DNA from 3 places in the Thalassotalea piscium genome. Region 3 is predicted to be linked to each of the others. Evidence: predicted binding sites of a transcription regulator. Region 3 holds the regulator's gene; each other region holds the start of a gene.
What was found. The regulator FNR, encoded in region 3, switches genes on or off when oxygen is low (the NO sensors DNR and NnrR bind a similar motif). The targets are predictions, from matches to a motif close to TTGATCTAGATCAA.

Region 1: a site for FNR is predicted at 2,135-2,148, ahead of QUD79_RS01590 (GbsR/MarR family transcriptional regulator). Genes of this name have one in related genera too.
Region 2: a site for FNR is predicted at 1,944-1,957, ahead of napE (periplasmic nitrate reductase, NapE protein). Genes of this name have one in related genera too.

What each region holds. Positions count from the first base shown of each region.
Region 1 is NZ_AP027362.1:392,640-397,406, reverse strand. It holds gene QUD79_RS01600 (zinc-dependent metalloprotease) at 1-844, opposite strand, end outside; gene QUD79_RS01595 (class 1 fructose-bisphosphatase) at 1,040-2,011, shown strand; gene QUD79_RS01590 (GbsR/MarR family transcriptional regulator) at 2,198-2,740, shown strand; gene QUD79_RS01585 (cytochrome ubiquinol oxidase subunit I) at 2,756-4,165, shown strand; gene QUD79_RS01580 (cytochrome d ubiquinol oxidase subunit II) at 4,162-4,767, shown strand, end outside.
Region 2 is NZ_AP027362.1:1,103,903-1,108,669, reverse strand. It holds gene QUD79_RS04685 (tRNA(Met) cytidine acetyltransferase TmcA domain-containing protein) at 1-1,830, opposite strand, end outside; gene napE (periplasmic nitrate reductase, NapE protein) at 2,015-2,176, shown strand; gene napF (ferredoxin-type protein NapF) at 2,196-2,729, shown strand; gene QUD79_RS04670 (chaperone NapD) at 2,722-3,012, shown strand; gene napA (nitrate reductase catalytic subunit NapA) at 3,024-4,767, shown strand, end outside.
Region 3 is NZ_AP027362.1:2,153,546-2,158,312, reverse strand. It holds gene uspE (universal stress protein UspE) at 541-1,470, opposite strand; gene fnr (fumarate/nitrate reduction transcriptional regulator Fnr) at 1,680-2,399, opposite strand; gene QUD79_RS09350 (sulfite exporter TauE/SafE family protein) at 2,445-3,119, opposite strand; gene QUD79_RS09345 (TonB-dependent hemoglobin/transferrin/lactoferrin family receptor) at 3,344-4,767, shown strand, end outside.

The DNA of each region.
Region 1 (4,767 bases), 1.8 Mb from region 3:
CACTGACAGCAGCCGTAGGAGATTTTTTAGCTAAGCGATGGCGAGGGATAAAACGTTTAATAATTGGCTCATCAATAGCGCTTGCATAGTCCGCATAGCTTTGTGACCAATAACCACTATAAGGATGAAATATACGCTGCTTATAATTATTGTCTGGAAGTTTAATTAATGAGTGATGTAAATTAACAGTAACCGCTTTAGCATCTGGAGTTACGCTACGTAAATACCTACCCGCACCAGAGCCTTTAAAAGTAACCGTTGCTTCTAATTCAATATTTTCTGGAAATGCCTTACTACGCTGTGGATAAACAAAACTTCTAGAAAGATCTATTGCAAAATTACCTTGCTTACTATTTTTGAGTCGGTCGGCTAAATTATGAATGTCTGACAGTAAAAAAGGTGTGTAATCAACAATCACTTTTTTACCGTTTTCTCCTTCACTCTCAATATTGAAGCCCCAAATGATAGAGCTAGCAAACGCTTCGTTAACTGATTTTTTTTCTAGTTCGTTATCAGTATCAGCGCGATAATCAGTATTTAATTGCCTCAACATTACTTTATCGCCAGCTCTTTCAAAGCGAACTAAGCGGGTATCACCCAATTGTCCTCTATCTAGGCCTATATCATTTGAACCGATGCCATGAGGTAGACTACTTTGAAATATAAAGTCATGGTTAAATTGACTAATTTCTAAATAGACTTTGCCTGTTGTGTCATCTAAATAAAAAGAAAAATAGCCACTTTGAATTTTCTTATCTGCGATAAACTCAGTATAGTTACTGGCAGCCTTTGTAGTAAAAGCAATACTCAATAACACCAAAGCAAAAAGACGAACGAATTTCATATAATTCCTTATTCTATTATAATAATGTTAATTTCTACTGAAGAAAGTCTATTTCTAGGTATAATTACCATGAAATTTTCAATTAAACTTTCAGATTACGTAAACAATTTAACCGCACCTGCTAGTAACTTTGTAGTATAGCTAGTAGAGCATAATTTAAAATACATACAACAACAAAGTTAATTAGGTATCAAAATGCAACGACTTGCGCCGGCACTACGAGCTGACAATGTTCCTCTCGATTTAATCTCATTAATAAAAACCATACTTGCAGCTACCAAAGAAATTTCATTTCGTGTAAGCCAAGCACAATTAGGCGGTTTAATGGGCTCTACCCTTGATGAGAATATACAAGGCGAAGTGCAAAAAAAACTCGACGTAGTCGCTAATGAATTGTTTAAAGATATCTTGCTAGAATCTGGTTTTGTTAAAGCTATTTCATCAGAAGAAGAAGACACTTCCGTTGCCGGTGAAGACAATGGTAAATTTATTGTTTCATTTGACCCATTAGATGGCAGCTCTAATATTGATATTAACTCACTCATTGGCACCATCTTTTCTATTCATAAAGCAAAACCTGAATTAGCCGCTGGTGACCCTGATCAATTTAAGCAAGCAGGTAATACTCAAGTGTGCGCAGGCTATGTACTATATGGCCCTTCAACTATGTTGGTAATGACCACAGGTAAAGGCACCCACTTTTATGTACTAGATCGCACACATGGTGGCTATTTACTAGTTGAGCGTAATGTACAAGTACCTGTTGATACACAAGAATTTGCCATTAACATGTCGAATCAACGCTTTTGGCAAGCCCCAATGCAAAATTATATTAATGACTTACTTGCAGGTGATACTGGCCCTAGAGGAAAGAACTTTAATATGCGTTGGATCGCTGCTATGGTTGGCGACATTCATCGCGTACTAACTCGCGGTGGTATTTTTACCTACCCTGCTGACAATAAAGATGCTAATAAACCTTATAAACTGCGCTTAATGTATGAAGCAAACCCAATGAGTTTTTTAATTGAGCAAGCTGGAGGCATGGCAATGACTAGCGAAGGTCGTATTATGGATATGGAACCAAGCGATATTCACCAACGTGTTGAAGTAATTATGGGCTCTAAAAACGAAGTAGAACACTGCCTGTCTTATTACAAAAAATAATTTCGTTAAAGTTAAAAACCAGTACAGCCCGTTAAACATCTGTTTAACGGGCTTTTTTAATCCCATGAAAGCAAGTTGCTTTCATTTTCGCTTCAACATACAGCAAAAAAAGTGGCAATTGTATTGACTTAAATCAATAAAGGATTACAATTTTCACAAATTACTGAAAATTCAAAAGATACAAAAATGACAATAACACCAATGCAGCAAACATTAATTTCTCATTTTGGTGAAATGGGCTCTCGATGGGGGCTAAATCGAACATTAGGGCAAATGTACGCGCTTATTGTGTTAACTGAACAGCCAATTAATGCCGATCAAATCAGTGATGCGTTACTCATTTCTCGTTCGAATGTAAGCATGGGTTTAAAAGAGCTTAAATCTTGGAATCTAATAAAACTACACCATATTCCTGGCGATCGTAAAGAGTACTTCTTAGCTCCTAAAGACATCTGGGAAATTGCCCGTACCTTGATAGTTGAACGCAGAAAACGAGAACTCGACCCAACGCTCAGTACATTTCGTGATGCACTATTACAAGAACCAGTAAATGATGCCGACAAATATACTCAGCAACGCGTTAGAGAAATGCATGACTTAATGGAAATGGTTACCGTTTGGAGTACTGAACTGCAAAATATGTCTTCTGAGAAGCTATCTACACTGCTAAAGCTGGGTTCAGGCATTAGCAAAATTATTGACGCTAAAGAAAAATTCCTTAAAAAATAACGGAGTAGTACTGTTATGCTCGATATAGCTACGGATCCTAACGAGTTAAGCTTTATGCTTTCTCGGATTCAATTTGCCTTAAATATTAGTTTTCATATTTTGTTTCCAACGATAAATATTGCGCTTAGTTGGATGCTGTTATTTTTCAAAATACGATATAGTCAAACCCAAGACGAGACTTGGATGCGTATCTACCGATTTTGGGTACGTATTTTTGCCCTTAGCTTTGCCATTGGCGTTGTTACAGGTATAACTATGTCATTTCAGTTTGGTACAAACTGGCCTGGTTATATGGAAACTGTCGGCAATGTTGCAGGACCTTTATTAGGCTATGAAGTGCTTACCGCTTTCTTTTTAGAGGCCTCTTTTTTATCTATTATGCTTTTTGGTGGTGAACGTGTTTCCCAACGCGTTCATACCGCGGCAACATTATTTGTCGCCATAGGTACCAGCATGTCGGCGTTTTGGATAATTGCGCTTAATTCATGGATGCACACTCCTCAAGGTTACGAAATGATCGACGGTGTAGCCTATGTAACTAGTTGGATTGAGGTGATTTTTAATCCTTCTATGCCTTACCGCGTAATTCATATGTTATTAGCATCAGCGCTAACTGCAGCTTTCTTTGTTGCAGGTATATCAGCTTATCGAGTATATAAAGGTGATAGTAAGTCGTCTGCAAAAATAGCGTTAAAATTTGCGTTAGTCGTTGCTGCAATAGCGATGCCTTTGCAACTGTTTATAGGCGATTTACATGGGTTGAATACATTTAAATATCAACCTGCTAAAGTAGCAGCAATGGAAGGAGCATGGCAAACTGAAAAAGGGTTACCATTATTAATTTTTGCGATACCTGATGAAGAAACGCGTAAAAATAATTTTGAAATAGCCATACCAAAATTAGCTAGCCTTATTTTAACTCACGACAAAAATGGTGAAGTAAAAGGCCTCAACGAATTTAAGGGTGAGCACCCACCCGTAGCACCAGTTTTTTATAGCTTTCGAATTATGATCGGGGTTGGCTTACTCATGTTAACTTGCGCTTGGTTAGGTTGTTATTTTTTCGTCTATAAAAAACAGTTTCCATCTTGGTTACTTAAAAGCACTATCCTAATGACCTTTTCTGGGTGGGTGGCTACGCTTGCCGGATGGTACGTTACTGAGATAGGTCGACAACCTTACCTAGTTACAGGTTTATTAAGAACACGAGATGCTGTAACCAATACGCCTTCTGAGCATATCGCAATATCACTGACCATTTATATAGCCGTATATACATTTTTATTATTTGCCTACATAAGCACATTGTTTGTAATGACACATAGAGCCATTAACTTAGAACAAAAAGATCTGGCCAGATCGGACATGAAAGACGATCAGTTACTTGAAATCCCTAACAATACTCAAACAAGGTCTGCACCATGAATATTCCTGACAACGATTGGTTACCCGCGGTTTTTCTAGGGTTAATGGCATTATCATTTTTAGTTTATGCAATATTGGATGGTTATGATTTAGGGGTCGGTGTTTTACTTCCATCCGACACTGCTCAAGAAAACAATCAACAACATCGCGATATGATGATTTACTCTATTGGTCCTTTTTGGGACGCCAACGAAACATGGTTAGTTATGGCAATTGGCTTATTGCTTATTGCTTTTCCAAGCGCATACTCAATAATTTTACAAGCGCTCTACCTTCCCACAGCCTTGATGTTGGTAGGTCTAATATTGAGAGGCGTTTCTTTCGATTTTAGAACAAAAGCCCCAAGTAAAAATAAAACAAAATGGGACTTAGCTTTTAAAGCAGGTTCTTTATTAACCACTCTCAGCCAAGGCTATATGTTGGGACGCTATGTTACAGGTTTCGAAAACACCACTTTTGGCTATGGTTTTTCTATTTTGGCAAGTATCTGCGTAACCGCTGGTTATTCTTTTATTGGGGCTGCTTGGTTAGTCATGCGCACTGAAGGTAAGCTACAAATTAAAGCAGCACGATGGGCTATTTATTGTAATACATTAATGGCA
Region 2 (4,767 bases), 1.0 Mb from region 3:
CTGAAATTGCTCAGCCAAATAATAACAAAAACGTTGATAAAACTGGCGGTTAATTGTAAGTATAAGGTTGTTAGCAGCTGCAGTTATTGGTTTAAGTAATAAGCAAGAGTGCTCACCGCTGGCTTTATCTTGTGTAAAACCAATACGAGCAAAGTGATAACCTGCCCTCCCCCAGAACTTGGTTAAGGGTTGACTCATACCAAAACTGGTACCGATAAAGTCAAATAACTGTTGCTGCGCATAAGCTTCAATAATTGTTAATAGCTCAGTTCCTAAACCGCTACCTTGCAGCATTGGTTGTACAGCTATACGCACTATACGTAGATACTGATAGTCAAATGCAGACCTTATTGTGCAATGTATTAATAATGACTGCGGTAAAAATTGATCTTTTAAACGTTTTTTAGACGCTAAAGCTAACTTTATATCGCACTCTGTTGCTCGACCTTCTTTTAATGTTAATGCAACCGAAAGTACCGTTTGATTGTCTCTAGCAAAGTATACAAAAATTACCAACTGTTCGTTTGTTAGCAAAAACTTTAAATCACTTGGCGATGTTTGATAGTGAGCTGTCACTAACACACCAAAAACCTGTTGCAGTAACGCCTCGTTTTCAAAAAGCTGTTTTTGTGTTACTTGTCGAACATCGCCTGTATTAACTTCTTTCGATGATATTTCAGTAAAAAGTTCACTTAAAGGAGCTAACAAAAAGCTTTTAAACACCAATTGCTCTAATGGATCGTTCTCGCGCCATCGTATCGGTTGGTTAATATGCAACTTCGAATACTGAGGACATTTTTGTGCTAATGTTTGAGTAAAGTTTATAGCAAAGCCACGCCCTGCACCTTCATACCCGTGAACAGTCGAAGAGAAAACTACTCGATGATAGTGCTCAACTATGTCAGTTAGTAAGTATATAGGGATCGCTGCAGCTTCATCTATTAACAGTAAGTTGGCATCGGGGTGCTCTAACACCAGTACATCTACTGCAACAAATTGCACAATATATTCAACGTTATCCGTTTTATAAGTAAATTGGTCACCAATGTAACTACCTTGAGGGCACGAACGCGCTAATTGCATGAAAAATACTTTTACTGCATCTTTATGAGGTGCGGTAATTACAATGTTATGCGCTTTTACCTGCCTTGGGCTTTGCATTAAATTAGCTACCGCAATGGCCAACGCCGACGATTTTCCACGTCCACGATCTGCTGTTAAGACAAGAGGCCTTTTCCTATGACCATTAGCTACACTTTCAATGGCTTTAACTGCCAAGTGTTGTTCTTGTGTTAGACAGTCAGACTCGAAAAAACTTTGAAGTGCACAAGCAGGCTTTTCAGTAAACAAACCGTCAATATTAGGGGGGATTTTATCTTCTTCGTTAATCACGACAGCTGATTTATCAGCACACACCCGCTGCCATATCCGTTGAATAAAGAAGTTACTTTTATCGTTTAATAATTCGTTATCACATAGCCATATCATTACCCCACCAGCTCTTATTGTTCCGCTAAGCGCGGCAAAGGCATCGGGGTGAAAAGCATTGTCGGCAAAAAACACTAAATCATTTTCAGTACCCAAATGGTGATGAAAGTTGTTAATGATTAACTCTGGAGCTACTGTAAATTGCTCCCCATAAGCAATAGCCTTGTTCTGTAGCGCAAGCTTATCTGTTTTAGAAGACTTTTTCTGCTCCATTAACAAGGTTTTGATCAGTGTATTTGACCAGAGCAAATCACCATTAAGCACCACTAAACAGCGCTGCTGCTGATAATACAGTTTTTCGCGTAAAACAGTGAGCAACGAACAGAACTTTAAAGGAGTCAATGAAAACACTTCACTTATTAATTTTATCTGAGTTTAACAAGCATTTTATAAAATCTAAACTACACTTTTAAGAAATTGTAAATGAAATTTAATCAAAAAAAATAATAGTTTACTTGATCAGAATCAAAGTTAATAAATGAAAATCATGTCATTATAATAACCCCGACAGTTTTAAGGAAAATAAATGAGTGATAACCCTACCCCAGAGCAAGTGAGAAAACATGAGAAAAACACCTTTATCTTTCTGGCTGTGTTCTTAGCCCCAATTCTTTCTGTAATTATTGTCGGAGGTTTCGGCTTTATGATTTGGATCAGCCAAATGATTTTCGGCCCACCTACTTCATAATAGAGCTATATAATAATAAATGAATAATAAGATAGAGAACCCTAGCAGAAGACGTCTTTTTAGAGGTAAGTTATCTCCACCGACACCTTCACTCAGGTTGCCATGGGTAATTAGTGAACAACACTTTATTGATAACTGCTCTCAATGTGGAGACTGTATTAGCGCATGTGAAACGAATATTATTACTAAAGACGATGCTGGTTTCCCTACAATAAATTTTTCTGACAATGAATGCACCTTTTGTAATAAGTGCCATGTAAGCTGTCAAGAACCATTATTTTTAGACAAAAAAGAAGTTCAAAATAAAGACATTGCTCCATGGCCAGCACTTCTCGACATAAATGAACAATGCTTAGCTAAAAATCAAGTTTATTGCCAAAGCTGTAAAGATGTATGCGAAACTAATGCCATAGTCTTTGACTTTAAAAGCAGTAGCATTCCAGCACCTACAGTAAATTTAGCCGATTGCACACAATGTGGTGCATGTGTATCTACATGTCCACAGGACGCTATTTCACTAAAACTTCAAACATTAGAGGTTATTAATGCCTGAAACATATACACCAGCGCAGTCCCAAGAAGAACAAGCACATGAATATCATGTTGCAAGCTTCGTTGCACACGCACAAATGCACCAAATAGAAAGCGTTAGCAATGAAATATCACTTACCGAAGGTGCTGAAATTCACGCGATTAGTGGTGAAGGAAAAATCGTTTTCACATTAGAAGCCTCAACACAAAAGAAGATAGGCTTCTTAATAGATCAACTCAAACATCATATCGGACTGTTAAGTTTATCACCGGTATATCATCAATTTTTAACAGAACAAGAATAATAGGTGAGCATATGACCATTAACCGTCGTGAGTTTATAAAAGCAAATGCTGTTGCAGCTGCTGCTGCCGTTGCTGGTGTGTCAATACCAGCCAATGCTTCAAATTTAATTACTAGTAGCGATCTTACAAAATTAAAGTGGGATAAAGCTCCATGCCGCTTTTGTGGAACTGGCTGTAGTGTAAATGTTGGGGTAATGGATGGCAAAGTAGTTGCAACACATGGCGATATTAAATCGCCAGTAAATAAAGGCCTAAACTGCATAAAAGGCTATTTTTTATCAAAAATTATGTATGGCAGAGATCGACTAACTACACCGCTGTTGCGAATGAAGAACGGTCAGTATGATAAAGAAGGGGATTTTACGCCTATTTCTTGGGATGCAGCCTTTGATATTATGGCTGAGAAGGCAAAGAAAACGTTAAAAGAAAAAGGGCCTACCGCCATCGGAATGTTTGGCTCTGGCCAATGGACTGTATTTGAGGGTTATGCTGCATCAAAATTAATGAAAGCTGGCTTTAGAACTAATAATATAGACCCTAATGCGCGCCATTGTATGGCTTCAGCCGTAGGCGGTTTTATGCGCACTTTTGGTATTGATGAGCCAATGGGTTGTTATGATGATATTGAAGCTGCTGACGCAATGGTGCTTTGGGGCTCTAACATGGCAGAAATGCACCCTATTTTGTGGACTCGCATTACAGATCGTCGCTTAAGTGCTCCTCACGTAAAAGTTGCCGTTTTATCAACATTTACGCACCGTAGTTCAGATCTTGCTGATAACAGCATGATTTTTACTCCACAGACAGACTTAGCCATTTTAAACTTTATTGCACATTACATCATTAAAACTGATCGCGTAAATAAAGACTTTGTAAATAAGCACACTAACTTTAGATTAGGTAATACAGATATTGGTTATGGTTTACGTCCTGAGCATCCTTTAGAGCAAAAAGCTAAGAACAGTGGCGATACAGCTGGCGGCTCTACTCCTATAGATTTTGAAGAATATGCAAAATTTGTTAGCATCTATACAGCAGAATACACGTCAAAATTATCAGGTGTTCCTGTTGATAAACTCAATGAACTAGCTGAGCTTTACGCTGATCCAAAAATTAAAGTAAGCTCATTCTGGACGATGGGTTTTAACCAACATACTCGTGGTGTTTGGGCAAATAACCTTGTGTATAACATTCACTTATTAACAGGAAAAATATCAACACCTGGTAATAGCCCATTCTCTTTAACAGGACAACCTTCAGCTTGTGGAACTGCACGTGAGGTAGGCACCTTTTCTCATCGCTTACCTGCCGATATGGTTGTAAATAACAAAAAGCATAGAGACTTAGCAGAAAAGCTTTGGAAAGTACCAAGTGGCACTATTCCACCAAAGCCGGGGTATCATGCGGTACTTCAAAACCGAAAATTAAAAGATGGTGAATTAAATTTTTACTGGGTGCAATGTAATAACAACATGCAAGCCGGTGCAAACATCAACGAAGAAATGTACCCAGGTTACCGTAACCCGAAAAACTTTATTGTTTGTTCTGACCCATACCCAACAGTTACCGCTCAGGCATCTGACTTAATACTACCCACCGCAATGTGGGTAGAAAAAGAAGGTGTTTATGGTAATGCAGAACGTCGTACTCAAGCATGGTACCAAATGGTAGAAGCTCCTAAAGGTGCAAAGTCAGATTTATGGCAATTACTTGAGTTTGCAAAACGTTTTCAAATTGAAGAAGTATGGCCAAAAG
Region 3 (4,767 bases):
CCTTACTACCGCCGTCCTTGGCGGTAAAGCACAACCTACAAATGGCAATATTATTTGTTAAAACTAAAGCTATGAAAATGAGCTAATGGTTAGTATGAGCGTCCACTGAGGTGGAAATGAAACACTTGATGAGCATAATTTCTTAATTGTAGGTCGGCATTTATGCCGTCAAATGGCTGCCTTTTACGAATAAGGGTAATTGATGTGCTTATCAGTTATAGCTCCTTGCATTACCTTACTACCGCCGTCCTTGGCGGTAAAGCACAACCTACAAATGGCAATATTATTTGTTAAAACTAAAGCTATGAAAATGAGCTAATGGTTAGTATGAGCGTCCACTGAGGTGGAAATGAAACACTTGATGAGCATAATTTCTTAATTGTAGGTCGCATTTATGCCGTCACATAGCTGCCTTTTACGAATAAGGATAACTGATGTGCTTATCGGTAATAGCTCCTGCATTACCCTACTACCGCCGTCCTTGGCGGTAAAGCACAGCCTACAAAAGACAATATTACTTTGCAGAGTTCAACTTATACATTAGTTTTGTAATGGTGATTGGTAGCCTTCAGGTTTAAGCGCTAATACATCGCAGTTTAGCCCGTCGATTACATGTTCGGCAGTATTACCAATTAATGCAGCTGAAAGGCCTGTTCTGCCAATGGTACCTAATACTACCAGTTCTGCGTCTAATGATAGTGCTTTGTCTTGAATTATGTCTTCAGGTAAACCTTCACCTATGTGTGTGTTTTCAAGAGCGATATTGAATTTTTTTGCTAGTGTAGTCATTGCTGCTTTATGATGATTGAGCATAGATTCGTTGTATTCGTTAGCGTTGAATTCAGGTATTTCAATAGCGATATTAACGGGTGTACCGGGGTATGAGTTTACTAGGTGAACATTTGCTTGAATTAAATTACCTAAGTTTAATGCTTCTTCTGCAATTTTGTTGTTAAGCGATATATGTTCATCTTCGTCGCTACCTACATTAACTGCAGCTAAGATATTGCCATTTTTTGGCCATGAATGTGATTTAACTAGTAATACTGGACACGGACATTTACGGAGTATATGCCAATCGGTTGGTGTGAATATTACTGACTTAAGTTTGTCGTGTTCATGGGTACCTTTAATGACAATGTCGTAGCCTTCGTTTAGCACTTGGTCAATAATGGGCTCGAAAGGGCGGTTATGCCAAATGACTTTGCTGTCAATTTTTATATCGTGTTGAGCGACAGATGCAATTTTTTCGTTTAGCCAAACTTCTTTGTCTTTGATCACTGAATTTCGCATTACTTCACGCTCATCACTTGAGAGCATAGTAGTCATTTCGTATGAAAAATCATAAATACTTAAAAAGGCAGTAATGGTTGCGTTGGTTTTTGTTGCTAACTCAATTGAACGTTCAAGTGCTTTTTGATCTTCAGTGGTAGGGTCAATAACAGTTAGTATTTTTTTATATTTTTCCATGGTTAGCCTCATAAGTTATTCATAATTATGACTACACAGACTTAATATCTTGTAAGTTGTGCCTTTCGATTAAAAATAATCAATTGATAATCAGTGTAGCCTTAATAAGATGATGCATCAAAGACGTAATTTATAAGTTGTTCTAAATCAATTAAATACCAACAAGCCCAGAGATGTTAACTATAGTGTTTAACGGCAAATAAGTGCGGTTAAATGCCCGCACATTCTTTTAATTTTTCTGCATCAAGTATTGTGATCAATTTACCTTCGACTTGAATTAAGCCACTTTTATGAAAGCGGTTAAGTAAACGGCTGATTGTTTCTACAGTTAAACCAATGTAATTACCAATATCACTTCGGGTCATAGTTAGTCTGAATTCTGTAGCAGATAGGCCTCGAGCATGGTACCTAATACTAAGTGCACTAATAAAGGTTGCTAAACGTTGCTCTGCATTTTTACGGTTTAATAGTGTTAGCATTTCTTGATCGGCACGAATTTCTGTACTCATCATTCGCAAAATTTGCTTTTTAAGCTTTGGTACTGTGTTTGAAAGCGTGTCTAAGGTGTCGTAGGGAATTTCACACACCATAGAGGTTTCTAAAGCTTTTGCAAAGCTAGGATGTGTTGACTCAGCAATTGCATCAAATCCTAATAAGTCGCCAGCTAAATGAAAGCCTGTAATTTGTTCTTCGCCATGTTCATCAACAGTAAAAGTTTTAAACGTGCCAGAACGAATAGCAAAAAGCGATTGCATTTTGTCGCCATCTTGAAATATTTGCTCGCCTTTATGAATAGGGCGTTTACGATCAATTATATTATCAAGATCTTCTAATTCTTTATCATTTAAAGAGTATGGCAAGCATAATTCACTAATACTACAATTTTGGCAGTGAATATGTTGTTGGCCTGAGCATTGACGATTTTCCATTTTATCCTTGAATTTACGCGAATAAATTATTTACTACTGATGGTATTAGAACATCATGTCAGATGCAAATTTTAACGTATAAATTCCATAAATTATTAGCATTATTGCCATAGATTTTCGAAAAGTATTATTAAGCAACAATGTCTTTAAAGAAAGCGCGCCAACCGAAACAGTAATTAGTGCAGGTAAGGTACCTAGGCCGAAGAAAAACATAATAGTTGCGCCAGATACTAATGACCCACTGGCTAATGACCAAGTTAAGGTTGAATAGACGAGCCCACAGGGCAACCATCCCCAAATGGCTCCTAATGCTAATGCTTGTTTGGCACTATTTACCGGTATAAATTTTTTACTTAACGGCGACAGTAGTTTCCATAGGCCTTTGCCTAATTGCTCTACTTTATTTAGTACCATAAACCAACGGCCAATATATAGCCCAAGTAAAATAAGAAAAACACCTGCGATCATTCTTAATATAGTGACGGGAAAACCAATGTTTTTTGCGGCGAGTGAACCTGTAAATCCAGCAATAGCACCAATAAGCGAGTAGGTGGCAATTCTACCAAAGTTATATGCCATCACTATACTTAACTTACTGCTTTGCTGTTGGCTTTTATTAATAGCAGAAGACAGCATGGTAGTTATACCACCACACATTACGATGCAATGTCCTGAGCCTAATATGCCAATAATAAAGGCTGCAAAAAAGTCTATTTCCATAATTGAACCTGAAAGTGTATGTGCTTCATATTTGTAAAAGAAAGCAAGAATATCATGAATTACTTGCGCTCAATCAACTTAATCGTAATTGAGTTAATTGGTGCTTAATACAATTGACTCAGATCATCTTTTTCTAGCACTAACTATTGTATAAGTACGTTAATTTTAACACTTAACACGTATAACTCGATCAATAAGAGTTTCATCTTTCTGCGGAGTAATTTATGTTTAGCAAATCTTTGGTTAGCTTAGCCGTTGCCAGTTTCTTTATACCTACTAGTTCAATTTTAGCAAATGATATGCCTGAAGTATCGTCAAAAGATGATACAGAAGTGATTGTTGTTATTGGTAAAACACCACGTAAAGTGCAAGATGTTGTTGGCGCTGTATCTGTTATTAATAGTGATGAAATTGATAAAATGCTAGTACATGACATGGCAACTCTATTTCGTTATCAAGCGGGGATTAATGTAATTAATTCTGGTAGCCGCTTTGGCGATTCGAGTATTGCTATTCGAGGCATTGCGGGTAATAGAGTCACTACAGAAATTGACGGTATTCCGGTTGCTGATCAGTTTAGTGTAGGGAGTTATTCAAACTCTGGCCGTAATACTATTGACCCCGATCTTATTAAGCAAGTAGAGATATTAAGAGGGCCTGCTTCAAGTACATATGGAAGTGATGCTATTGGTGGTGTTGTGTCGTTTATTACTAAAAAGCCGGTAGACCTGCTTAGCCAAACTGATCGCGATGTCTACCTTGACATTAAAACAGGGTTTAACTCGGTTGATAACAGCAAGTCTGCATCTTTGAACACAGCCTTTGCTTTCGATAAATCTAGTGTATTGTTATCGGGGTCGTTACGAAAAGGTCACGAGCTTGATAAAAAGCTTACAGGTAACCTTGCTAAAGACACCCAAGATAATAAAACGCAGTCATTTCTTGCTAAGTACTATTATGAAATTTCAGATACTCAAGAAGTTAGCTTCAGCTATGACTACTTTAAACGTAGTAGTGAGTCAGATACTCAGTCTTTCTTGGGCTTAGATAGATTTGCATCAACCACTTTGTTATTAGGTGATGATGAAACACAACGCACTAATATTTCGATAAACTATGAGTTTGTTACAGATCTTGATTGGTTAGCGGGTGGCTTTGTTCGTCTTTATGATCAAAAAACTGAAACTGTACAACTTACCGAAGAAGAGAGAACCTCAAGAGGTAAAAATTACTTATATAACCGTGATTTCTTTTATGATCAAGAGGTGCAAGGCTTAAGGTTTAATTTGTATACCACCGCAGAGTCGAGTAATTTTTCTCACTTAATAGGTTACGGTGTAGAAGTCAGCCAAAATAAAACAATAGAATCACGTAACGGTTTGCAAACGAATATTGCAACAGGTGTTTCTACTAGTACTATTCTTTCAGAAACTTTTCCTGTTAGAGATTTTCCAATCTCAGAGGTCGAAGAGCTAGGGATATATTTTAATGATGAAATAAGCATAGCTAATACAGCAATAACTTTGATACCCGCTATACGATACGACAAATATAAGTTAACACCTAAACCTGATGATATTTATTTAGAAGATAACCCTGCGACAACAATTGTACATATTAATGAAGATCGTGTTTCACCTAAGCTGAG